One region of the Bacillus sp. N6 genome, then DNA from elsewhere that is predicted to be linked to it. Evidence: riboswitches for the same ligand, from Rfam matches in the RefSeq annotation. Region 1 holds a riboswitch; each other region holds the start of a gene.

Evidence for each region. Region 1 has a riboswitch for cyclic di-GMP ahead of ACUXVC_RS24005 (WxL domain-containing protein). Riboswitches for the same ligand answer to the same signal wherever they lie in the genome.
Region 2: it holds a riboswitch for cyclic di-GMP, as region 1 does, so the genes downstream of both, ACUXVC_RS05355 (SpaA isopeptide-forming pilin-related protein) here and ACUXVC_RS24005 (WxL domain-containing protein) in region 1, are expected to answer to the same signal.
Region 3: it holds a riboswitch for cyclic di-GMP, as region 1 does, so the genes downstream of both, ACUXVC_RS02180 (methyl-accepting chemotaxis protein) here and ACUXVC_RS24005 (WxL domain-containing protein) in region 1, are expected to answer to the same signal.

What each region holds. Positions count from the first base shown of each region.
Region 1 covers NZ_CM127843.1:4,651,702-4,655,995, forward strand. The annotation lists gene ACUXVC_RS24005 (WxL domain-containing protein) at 1-2,292, opposite strand, end outside; cyclic di-GMP riboswitch class I at 2,445-2,533, opposite strand; cyclic di-GMP riboswitch class I at 2,605-2,693, opposite strand; cyclic di-GMP riboswitch class I at 2,765-2,853, opposite strand; gene ACUXVC_RS24010 (ATP-binding protein) at 3,100-4,294, opposite strand, start outside.
Region 2 covers NZ_CM127843.1:1,028,425-1,032,718, forward strand. The annotation lists gene ACUXVC_RS05335 (hypothetical protein) at 137-580, shown strand; partial or broken gene ACUXVC_RS05340 (CPCC family cysteine-rich protein) at 577-843, shown strand; gene ACUXVC_RS05345 (hypothetical protein) at 917-1,300, opposite strand; gene ACUXVC_RS05350 (TetR/AcrR family transcriptional regulator) at 1,632-2,168, shown strand; cyclic di-GMP riboswitch class I at 2,341-2,433, shown strand; gene ACUXVC_RS05355 (SpaA isopeptide-forming pilin-related protein) at 2,493-4,294, shown strand, end outside.
Region 3 covers NZ_CM127843.1:417,141-421,434, forward strand. The annotation lists gene thiE (thiamine phosphate synthase) at 1-658, shown strand, start outside; gene ACUXVC_RS02175 (anaerobic C4-dicarboxylate transporter family protein) at 774-2,087, opposite strand; cyclic di-GMP riboswitch class I at 2,370-2,454, shown strand; gene ACUXVC_RS02180 (methyl-accepting chemotaxis protein) at 2,590-4,294, shown strand, end outside.

The sequences.
Region 1 (4,294 bases):
ATCATCGGTTACCTTTAAAGGATTTGAAATCGTCTTCGGTGCGTATGTCGTTGTTTTCGATGGAATTGTTAAATCTCCAAATGTAATTTCTTTTGGTACGTCTACTAACTTTAAAGTCCCATCAACGACAGTAACCGGCACTTGAATCTCCGCTTGTACACCTTGCTTCGTTTCAATTACAACCGTTACAGTATGATTCCCTATTGTTTTGGTATCTGGAATATTGATTAACTTCACTAATGATATTGGTTTATCTACATCCAAATTTGTATCTACAGATAAATCTGTCACAAATTTAGAAATATCCATTTTTGTTAAATCTGTTCCTTGCACTACTTTTTGTGGGACTGGTTTCCCAGTTGGAATACCTTTATACCTTATTTTTGCGATTCCATCTCGATTACTATCTTGTCCATTCTTATCGCCATCTAAATAATTTTTAGCTGACACCGGTATTTCAAGATAACCATCTTTGTAATATTTCATTACATTAGCACCTTTTACAGGAGAACCTGTAATTGTCATTTCATAAATTTTCCCGTTGAATTCTTCTGTTTTTAGCGCATTTACTTTCGCAACCGCAGTGACTTTATTGTTTGTCCTGCTAATATCAAAGAAGCTACTTACATCATCTCCACTCTCCACATCTTGAATGGAAACATCATTCACAGTAAAATCCTTATTCACTTCACTTTCTAATACAAAAGATTTCGCATAGTGAATCTCTTTCGATTGAGCAGGCATATTTTGATATACCTTATAAGAAAGTTGACGGGAATTATCTTCCACAATATCTCCTATTACACTTGGAGCTGGAATTTCAATTTGTGCAATCGCTAATTGGTCGTATGATACATTAACACCTGAAGCATTTAATCTAACTTCTAGCGGTAATTCTGTTAAATTATCAAATGTAATTGTCATATCTGCTTCTGGAGTAGCTACTGGACCTGCTGTGCCAGAAAACTCGATTTTATTATTCCCTTTGTCTTGATACCTAATTGAACTCGTATCATACACGTATAAATTCGTTAAATGACTACCATCATTACGTAACGTTACATTTTTATAACTATTTATCCTTTTGAAATTCCACATTGCCGTTAATGGTACTTTTTTACTTGTTCCGTGTTCATAAAATTCAAAGGAAGCATTATAAGTTTGTCCTGACCTTCCGTTCCCATATAATTGTAAAAAGTTTTTTGCATCACCTTTAGTTATTGGTGTTTTAACATCTACAGATGAAGCTGTCATAGAGTGAATATTAATACGGACATCAATCCATTTCCCTTGATATTCACCAGCTTTTTTTACTAATACGTACTGTTCTCTATTTGAATTTCTAAATGTATATTGACTTTGACCAGTTCTGTCATTGCTACTACCCTTTACCTCATATGTTACTTGTGGGCTCCAAACAAATCTAAAAGCATATTTACCCGAGATAGAAGGCCCTTCACCTGTTCTATTATTTATTACCTTTACATTTGGATATTTAAGAATACTTGTAACAGGACTAGCAGCTAGTAGAGATTGGCTCTTTAATACCTTCTCAGCTTGAATAGCAGGTAATTCCTGATTATTTTCGTTTATCCTATTGCTCTCTTTTAATTCATTTTCCTTTGGTACGAGTTCTTCATTAACCTTTTCTTTCGCTAAAGTCTTCGTTTCTTTTGGAACTTCAGCATTAGTAGAATTTATTTCTTGTTTTTTATTTTCTTCCGATACTTTCACTTTTTCACTTATTTCTTTTTTCATAACTTCCTCTGAAGCCTTTGGATTTTCATCAGAAATGGCTACATTTAAAACCTCTTTTTTCTCTACAACATGTAGAGAAGGAGATTCAATTTTCTTTTCATTCCCTTCAAACTTCACTATCGGTTCAAATTTGTACTCTCCAGCTTTTTTCATTTGAATGACTACATATACGTCACCGATAAAATTACTTTGTTCATTCTTTTCAATTTTTACAATGTGATCTTCTGTTACTGAAATGTTTTGAATCGCTTTATTGTTTTCGTTCATTTTTTTCGTTTCTGCTTCATTGAACAGCTGTTCATTAGATAATTTCAGCTCGATATTAGCATCTTGTTTATTTGTATTTGTAATCTTTAATACTACATTTTCATCAACTTTTATTTCTTGTTTATCCATATGAACGATAAAACGTCCTTGCTCGTCGTTTGTAACCGCATAAACTTTCGTTGCAGAGTAATCTAGCACACCAACTTGCGTAAATAATATTCCTCCAGCGAGAAGTATACGCCCAAATTTACCTATTTGATTTTGCAATGTACTTCCCTCCCTCATTTCTTATGAACTGAATATTTCTAACATTAAATTTATTGTTCAGCTAAATTTACAATCATAATGTGTATTCCTAGAAAATAAAAAGCCTGGTTGCCTTTTCGATTTTCATACATCACAACATGTGTGAAAATCCAAACTGCAACCAGACTATCATAGTAATTTTCATTACCTTAGACTCTTAGCTTTGCGACCTATCCTTTCGAACAGTGTGCCCATTTATTTTTTCTTTTTGAGACAATAAAAAATCTGGTTGCCTCTTCGATTTTCATACATACAACTATGTGTAAAAATCCAAACTGCAACCAGACTATCATAGTAATTTTCATTACCTTAGACTCTTAGCTTTGCGACCTATCCTTTCGAATAGTGTGCCCATTTATTTTTTCTTTTTGAGACAATAAAAAATCCGGTTGCCTCTTCGATTTTCATACATACAACTATGTGTGAAAATCCAAACTGCAACCAGACTATCATAGTAATTTTCATTACTTTAGACTCTTAGCTTTGCGACCTATCCTTTCGAATAGTGTGCCAAAAATAGGTATTTATTTATCGTGTTTTGAATATACCATTAAAACCCAAAAAAGAAAATAGTTTTTTTAGAAAAAAACAATTAATTTTTATAGTCTAAATTTTTTACTTGAAAATCCATAATAAAAACTAAAAAAACATTTTGATCTTAGAAATACATCATACATTCTTTATCGATAAAATGAGATTTTTACTATCCACAAATAGCAAGATAAAATAGAAAAAACATCACTTATTTGGAAGTGATGTTTTTTCTATTTAATGCAGTGGTAACATAACCTCAACCGTCGTTCCAACCCCAACTTCACTTTCAAAACTCATTTTACCGTTGTGGTCTTTAATAATTTTTTCTGTAACTACTAAACCTAGACCAGTTCCTGTTTCTTTCGTTGTATAAAAGGCTTCATTTAACTTTGGAATTTTATCTTTCGGAATGCCGCATCCCTCATCTTTCACTTGAATGATGATTCCATCTTTTACAGTAACTTTAATCGTAATTGTTCCGCCAACTGACATTGCTTCAATTGCATTTTTAATTAAATTAAAAAAGACCTGTTTTAATCGTTTTTCATCACATGTAATCGATGGTAAGTCTTTACTGTAAATACCTTGTATGTAGACTCCTTGTTTTAAAGCAGGCTTTTCCATAACTCGAATAACATAAGAGATAATTTCTTGTATGTTATGAGTTTCTGATTCTAGTGATTTAGATTTCTCAAATCCACTAAGTTCTGTAGCAATTATATGAATCCGATCTACTTCTTGTTTCATAATATCACTATAAATTTTATCCTCTGGATGCTTGTCTGCTTGTTTATTCACAAGTTTTTTTAAGTTTGCTAAAGGTCTTCTAATCTTATAACCAATAACCGTTGCCATCTTTCCAACAGCTGCTAGTTTTTCTGTCTGTTTTATTTCTTTGTCCATCATCTCAAGCGTCCGAACATAAGACTGAACCCTCAAAAATATAATCCAACATATGATAGTAAATACGCTATATAATGCCATTGGGATTAAAACGAGAGAAGATTGAATAATGATTCCTGTAAGAGCATACTTTCCGACAAGTATCGCTGGAATTAACCAGAAATATCTTTTATTCACAAAGATTGGTGCAAACAAAATAAAAAATCCTTCTACTATATTTCCACCGTCAAATTCTGCATCGCTACCATAATAAATCATAATGTTATGGATAAAATCTAATACATTATAGCCAATTAGAATAATATACTTTACCGCAAAAGCATTCTTCCATTTCATAAAGTATATCCCAACGCAAAACAATACCACCATCAAAAAGTAAAGCCATAAACCTAAACCATCTTCAAACTCTCCTACCCCTTCTTGCTCTCCACCGATTAACGGTACGATAAATTCATAAGCAAGATCATATACAAAAAATATAATGAAAAATAAACTTAAAAATGCTTTCAGCGCCTTTATTTCTTCG
Region 2 (4,294 bases), 1.7 Mb from region 1:
TCTGTTTAGGGGGGATTTCAGGATAAGGTATAGGTTTTTATATAAAAATTATGCCCTCTATGTTTTAGCATAGAGGGCTATTTTTTTTTGGGTGAAAGTAATGAATAATATATGTGAAACAAAAAAAGTGAGGTGAATGAGAGTGAGCAAATTTTTAATACCGTATTCGTTTTCTATATTAAGTTTCTTTATTTCAGTAACGGCACTTGATTTATATGATAGGATGGGAAACAATAGTGAGCTGGTTTCGCCGAACATAATCGGTAAGATAATTCAATCTACTGCGCAAATGGGAGTCCTTACATTATATTTCGGAGTACCTATCATTTTAGGTGGCTGTCTACTTGGTGAGCTATTGTTTAGAGGTATCATTTTACGATTTAAACTAAGCTATATTCTATCTTTATTATTATATTTACTTTTAGCTTTTAGTATTGTTTCTGTAACGATTGGAATTCCAACTACATATGAGGATTCTAATACTACTTTCATGGTAATAACTATGATTTGCGCTGTTACATTCTTTATGGGCCGGAATATATGGGAGAAAAAAGAAATGAATAATGGAGTAACAGAATGAAATATACATGTCCGTGCTGCGGGTATAGAACAATAGAAGAAGAACCACCAGGTACATATGAAATTTGTAATATATGTTACTGGGAAGATGATGAGGTACAGTTTAACGATCCTGACTTTGAAGGCGGGGCAAATGAAGTCTCGTTAAGATAAGCACAGAAAAACTTCATTGCATTTGGTGCTTGCGAGGAATGTTTTGTGAAATCAGTTAGAAAGCCGACTAGCGAAGATATGAAGGATACTAGTTGGAAGCAAATTAGTTAAATAGATTTAAATAAAAATGTTATTACTCGATGTAACAAGAGTAATAACATTTTTTTATGTAATGATGAAAGAATTAACGGCGTCTTATAAGGTAAAATAATAAAGATGATAACGTAATAGGTAGGCCTGTTTCCAAAAAGGCTTCTAAATTAAAGGATAGAAAATATCGGTCGTTAAACAACATAAAGAAGAAATGATTGTAGGAAATACCTAACACTATAAATAAAGGAATACCGATTTTTAATTCGTGACTTCCTTTTATTTTTCTATAACAAAATTCGCCTATTAAACAACCGATAAGAACAGGAATACTTCCAAGAATTGAAAGCATAATAATAGATACCCAAATCGGCCCCCATGAATCCGCATAATTTGGAACGCTTGTATACTGTAAAACATTCACAATGATAGAAAAAAACAGTAAGCATATTAAATAACTAATAGAAAATTTTTTCAATGGAATCATCCTTATAAAATTTCACTTTATTTTTATGAAAATATAAACCTCTTTAAATTATAGATTAGATGTATAAGGATAATCAATTTTTATACATTTCGTGTTTATGGATATATTTTCAATGAATATAAAAGTATAGATGTATAGTCAACTTTGTATATTTAATGTTATCATATTGAATGATATGGAAATTTTTAATAGAATAAGTAACTAAAAATTCAAAGGTAATGAAGCTTTTGTTGTATAAAGAAAATACTTAGTAGTAATCAACAATATTAAAAATAAGATTCGTATTTATATAAATTTAGTAGAAATGGGGTTTTAAAAAGGAATGAGTATCAGCATAACGCGGCAAAAGATTTTGGCGGCCGCTTCTCAAATTGTGCAATGTAAAGGGGTTGCTAAATTAACCTTAGAAGCAGTGGCAAAAGAGGCGGGTGTAAGTAAAGGTGGATTATTGTATCACTTTGCAAATAAAGAAGCTTTAATAGAAGGTATGATAGTCAGAGGGATAGAGGATTATGAGGGCGCTATTTACAATAGAGTAGCGGAAGACTCAGAGAGGAAAGGGAGATGGGTTCGCTCTTTTGTAGAGGAAAGATTAAGTAATGAGAGAAGAACAGAAGAGTTGTCTAGTAGTATGATGGCAGCATTCATGTTAAAACCTGAATTACTTGAGCCATTACAACAATCATTTCAGCAACTGCAAAAGAATATAGAAAACGATGAGATAGATTCAGTTTGTGCAACAATTATTAGATTAGCAGCAGATGGATTATGGTATTCGGAATATTTAGGGGTTGGCAGACTAAGCCCCGAGTTAAGAGAAAAAGTGATTCAAGCTCTTATTAGTAATTCGTATAAATAGAATATACTAACTATATAATGTGAAAACAATTCACCATTACTTATTTAATGTAGTGGTGAATTGTTTTTTTTATTAGAAAAATAGAACAATTTTATAGAGTATTGAATTATAACCGTCCAGACGGTATAGTAATATTTGGTTTAAGAGGAAAATGAAACAAAAAAAGAATAAAGGATATTTTTAGCACACTATTCGAAAGGATAGGCCGCAAAGCTTAGAGTCTACGGTAATACATATTGGTTACTAAGATCGTCTGGTTGCACATTTTTGATGCAACCGGACGGTCTTTTTTTGTTATATAAATATAAAAAATAGGAGGGAACTATGCAAATGAAAAGTACTAAAAGGCATATTTCAATGGTTTCATTAGTTTTTCTAGTATTATTTTCAGTGCTGAATGTGTGGGCTCCAGTTATTCAAGCTGCTGTGATGAAAAGTCCAGTGGATGAAATTAATATTTCCCGTACTGATGGCACGACATCTGAACCGTATCAAGCCTCAGATGGTATGAAAGTAGAAGTGAAGTGGTCAGCTAAAGAAAAAATAAAAAGTGGAGATCAATTCACAATTGATATGCCAAAAGAGTTTCGAAAAGACCTTATGAATATGAGTTTTCCTTTAAAAGATGCTGAAGGAAAAACAGTTGGTACATGTGAGATGAAAAAGGGTCTATTAACGTGTACTATGGGTGATTACGTAGAAGGAAAGAATAACATTAAAGGTTCTTTATTCGTAGAATTCTACTTTGGTCTAGAAGCATATGATGGTGTTAAAGAAATTCCATTAGAATTTAACGTTGATGGTCAAATCGTCAATAAAGAAGTAAATGTAAGTAATACGACAGAGAGACCGAAGCCACAGCCCAATACAGATAATCTATTGAAATGGGGTTCTTATAATCAAGAAGATCCTTCGATTGCTGATTGGCTTGTATACGTAAATGCAACTGGAACAGAAATGCAAGATCTTAAATTAACAGATACATTAGGACCTGGGCATGAGTTAATTACAGACAGCGTAGTATTAGAAGAGGCTGTATTTGAAGATGGTTATGCACCAACAAATATTAAGCCAGCAGATTTATCTAACATTAAAATTAATGCAACAAAGGCTGGATTTACAATTGAGTTTCCAGACAGTTCAAAAGGTTATATTTTAAGATATAAAACAAAGATTACTAATCCTGCTGCAAAGCCTCATAAAAATACTGTGAAATTAGAAGGTAAAAATATTAAAACTGAAGAAAAAGTAGGACAAGTATTCGTAAGTGGTGGAGGGGGAACCGGTTCAGGTGACGATAATCCACCTAGTATTGAAAAAAATATAGTTGATGAGAATGGCAAGCTTGTAGAGAATGAGCAGCTAACACAAATGGATCAAGTGATTCAATACCAAGTTGGTACACATATACCGAACGATCCTCCTAAATACACATCAATGGTAATTAGTGATGATTTAGAAGATGTTTTAGAAGTATTAGAGGCAAAAGTGTATGATCAAAATGGCCAAGATATTACTTCTAAAGGGACGTTAAAGATAGATAAGCAAAGAAGTGAAGTAACATTTACGTTTGGTGAGAATTTTGACTATAAGTCATATGAAGACCAGATAATTAATCTTAGTATCAAGGCGAAAATTAAAAATAATGCAGACTTATCTTCTTACGTAGATAAGAAGATTCCTAATAAAGCGGAATTACATTTTGATGATAAAATATTAACATCAAAAGAAGTAACTATTACGCCGCCTGAAGCTCCAAAAGATGGTACAGTATCGCTTCATAAAATAGATTCTGAGAATCCGAACAAAGGGTTAAAAGGTGCCGAATTTGAAGTTCGAAATAGTGCAAATGAAGTTGTTGCAAAACTGAAAACGGACGAAAAAGGTTTTTCAGTACCTCAAACTTTAGCTCCTGGGACGTATAAAGTTTATGAAACAGTAGCGCCAGAAGGATATCAAAAATTAACAAGCCCAGTAGAGATTACACTTCAAGCTGGAGAAACAAAAACAATTGAAATTAAAAATACTATGCAAAAGGGTCAAATTGAAGTAAAGAAAATTGATTCGGAAAATGGTGAAAAACCATTAGCAAATGCAGAGTTTGATATAGTAAAAGACGGTGTAGT
Region 3 (4,294 bases), 1.1 Mb from region 1:
GATGCGCATTGAAACAAAGAAGATGTCTAAGTTATTACAAGTGTATTTTATTATGGGAAGTAATAACTGCACGAGGGATCCTTTAGCTGTATTGAAAGAAGCGTTAGATGGTGGAGTGACACTTTTTCAGTTTCGCGAGAAGGGGGAAGGTTCTTTAATCGGAGAAGATAGAGTGCGCTTTGCAAAAGAATTGCAGACGCTTTGTAAGGAATATAGTGTTCCTTTCATTGTAAATGATGATGTAGAATTAGCCATTGAATTAGATGCAGATGGTGTTCATGTAGGACAAGATGATGAAGGAATTACATCTGTTCGTGAAAAAATGGGAGATAAAATTATCGGCGTATCTGCTCATACAATTGAAGAAGCACGCTTTGCAATCGAAAATGGAGCAGATTATTTAGGCGTTGGACCTATTTTCACAACGAGTACGAAAAAAGATACGAAAGCGGTTCAAGGAACGAAAGGATTAGCTTATTTTAGAGAACAAGGAATTACAGTGCCAATCGTTGGTATTGGTGGGATTACAATTGAAAATACAGCAGCAGTTATAGAAGCGGGTGCGGACGGTGTTTCAGTTATTTCAGCAATTAGTTTAGCTGAATCTGCGTATGAAAGTACGAGAAAATTAGCTGAAGAAGTAAAGAGAAGTTTGTAGGGAAGGACGTGTAGTATTTTAAGTGCTACATGGAGAAATGGACTGCCCCAAATTTTAAACAAACGTTTGATTAAAAAAGCACAAACCTTTTTAAATAAGGGTTTGTGCTTTTTCTTTAAAACATAATAGAAATTAAAAGCATTCCAATGCCGATAGAAGTAAATGTTGCGATTAAACCTGGAATCATAAAGCTATGATTTAATACGTATTTACCGATACCTGTTGTACCAGTACGGTCAAAGTTAATGGCAGCAACGATTGTTCCATAGTTTGGAATGAAGAAATATCCGTTTACTGCAGGGAACATTGCAATCAGTAGTGCTGGTGGAATACCAAGGGATAGTCCAAGTGGCATTAAGGCACGTACTGTTGCTGCTTGGCTGTACAGTAAAATAGATAGAATGAATAGCGCGATGGCAAATAGCCAAGGTGCACTTGTTACTAAATGCTGAATGGATCCTTGAATCATATTTAAGTTTCCGTTAAAGAAAGTATCTCCCATCCAAGCGATACCGAAAATAGCAACAACTGCTGTTGCCCCTGCTTTAAAGACGTTACCAGACACAATGCTTTCTACATTTGGTTTACAGAAAATAATAATAAGAGCCGCGATAGTTAACATGACCATCTCAATTGTGTTCGGCATGGAAAGGCGAGCTAACTTCCCATCAACTATCCATCCTGGACGAAGTGCTTCAAATGAACCAAGAAGTACAACAAGGAAGGTTCCTACAAGGAAAAGGATAACTGATAATTTTGCGCCCTTTACACCTACAAATTCTTTTTTCTCTTCAAGCTTAGGAATCATTCCTTCTTTTAATCGTTTTAAGTATTCAGGGTCCTCACTTAATTCTTTTCCCATCTTACTAGCAACGAATGCTGCTAACATACAAGCAATGAAAGTGGAGGGAATACTCACTTTTAAAATATCTAATAAAGTGATTTTATAGTCAGCTAACATTGCTAAAAGAGCAACTGTGGCAGCTGAAATTGGACTAGCTGTAATTGCTTGTTGAGAAGCGATTACGGCAATCGACATTGGGCGTTCCGGTCTAATCCCTGATTCACGAGAGACTTCTGCAATAACAGGAAGTACAGAATAGGCAACGTGACCAGTGCCTGCACATAGTGTGAATAAATAAGTAACAATTGGAGCAAAAAAAGTAATACGCTTTGGATTTTTTCGTAATGCCTTTTCAGCTAGATGAACAAGATAGTCCATTCCTCCAGCAGCTTGCAAAGCACCAGCAGCTGTAATTACTGCCAAAATCATAAGCATTACATCGATAGGAGGCGCGGTTGGTTGTAAGTGGAAGACAAAAACGAGTATTGCCATACCAACTCCACCCATTACTCCTAAACCAACTCCGCCTAGGCGTGCACCAATAAAAATACAGAGTAACAAGGTAAGAAATTGTAGCCAAAACATGATAAACTACCTCCGAAATTCATTAGTTAAGATATATTCGAATAGTTTAATTTGAATGAAAATTAAATAAATACCCGAAGAAATCCTTGTTGTTTATACATTTTTTATTATATAACACAAAAAAAGTAACATTCACGTACTTTTTGAAATTATTTTGAAAAAGCAATGCATTAAAAATTTGTATTTATATCTCTAAATAAGTAGACATTTTGATTTATATGTTGTAATCTTTGAAAGAGAATAAATTAATTCTCATAGAACTCCCATATCGTTCAACTCGTTCAGCGAGAAAGGCAAACTGATGGAAACATGAGGACGCAAAACTACAGGAGCTAAGGTCGAAAGGCTACGCTAGCCAGTTACCGGACGGATAGGGTTGGTCTTGGCCAATGCTTTTACATTGGCTTTTTTTTATTCTCGAACATATTGAGAAACATTTTCAAACAAAATATTCATATATTTTGTTTTTTTTGTTTATGTTAATTAAGGAAGGTGGATATTAATGAAAAAATATTGGCATAAGTTATCGTTCCTTCAAAAGAACGTCTTATTAACCGTATTAGTTATTTTGACACTTGTTGGAAGTATGGGTGCACTAAGTTTCAACATGTTTCAAAATAGTATGATGTCTTTATTTGAAAGGCAGTCTATTGAAACAGGAGAAATAGTATTGAAAAAATTGGATGTAGAATTAGTTAGAGACATGGCGAAAGATCCTACAGCCGAAAAAGTGAAAAAAGAAAAGTTAACAGAGAAATTAGATGAAGTGTCAAAAGAATTGAAAAGTGTTGGACAAACGTATGTTACAGGAGCAAAGCCGAATGAAAAGCGAGAATTACAACTCGTTGGTTTGACTACAGAGTTAACAAAAGCGTTCCCTATAAAGCCGGGAGATTATTATGAACAACCCGCTCATTGGATGAAGGCATACGATAAAGTCATTGATACGAAAAAGGCCCAAATGACAGAAGTATATGAAGATGAAATAGGTTCGTGGGTGACAATATTAGAACCAATTACAGATGGAGAAAATAATATTGTTGCAATTATTGCGGCTGACTTAGATGCTTCCATTGTTCCTATTACAAAAGAGAAGTTTATGATACAGGGCTTACTCTTTATCATTATTTCATTAGCAATTGCGACTATTACTCAATTCTTTATCGTGCGTCACTCGTTAGCTCCATTAAAAGATTTACGAGAAGGGTTACGTAAAATTGGTGAAGGTGACTTAAGTATTAAATTAAAAGAAAGACCAGATGATATTGGAATTATTAATGTTTATTTCAATAACACGATTGAAAAATTTAAAGGGATTATAGATAAAGTAAGGCAAACTGCTGAGCAAGTTTCTTCTTCTTCACAAGAATTGTCGGCGAGTACAGAGGAAAACAGCATGGCAGTTCAAGAGATTGCAAGTTCTATTGAAGGTTTAAGAGTAGGGGCACAGTCTCAAAAAACTTCAGTACAACAATGTTTAGGAATTGTACATGGAATGGAAGATAAGGTAGAAGAGATAACTGGGGCTGCGAAACAAGTTGCGGTTGCTTCTGAAGGTATGGAGCAACATTCAATTGAAGGTAATGAAGTGATTGGACAAATTATTAATCAAATGAGTTTAATTCAAAATGCAGTACAAGATTTATCTTCCATCATTTATTCGTTAGAAACAAGGTCAAAAGAAATTAGTGATATCGTAACTGTAATTACAGGTATTTCAAATCAAACAAATTTATTAGCTTTAAATGCTTCTATTGAGGCTTCACGTGCTGGAGCAGCGGGGAGAGGGTTTGCAGTTGTTGCTGATGAAGTACGAAAATTAGCAGAACAAACGGAAGCGTCTGCTAAAGATATAGCGAAATTAATTGGTGAAACACAAGCTGAGACAGAAGATGCTGTAGTTTCAATGCAAAAAGGTTCAAAAGAAGTAGAAACTGGAATTTCACTTGTTCAAAGTAGTGGAAATTTCTTTGAAAAAATCTCCAAATCAGCGCAATCTGTTACAGATCAAGTAAAAGCTGTTTCGGGTAATTCGAGTGACATTTTACAAAATAGCCAGAATATCGTTCAAGTCGTAAATGAATTATCACATATTGCAAACACTTATGCCAACAGCAGTAGTAATGTTGAAGAAAGCATGAAAGAGCAAGAAATATCAGTACAAGATATTGCAGAATTAGCGACTTCTTTAAGTTGGCTTTCTCAGG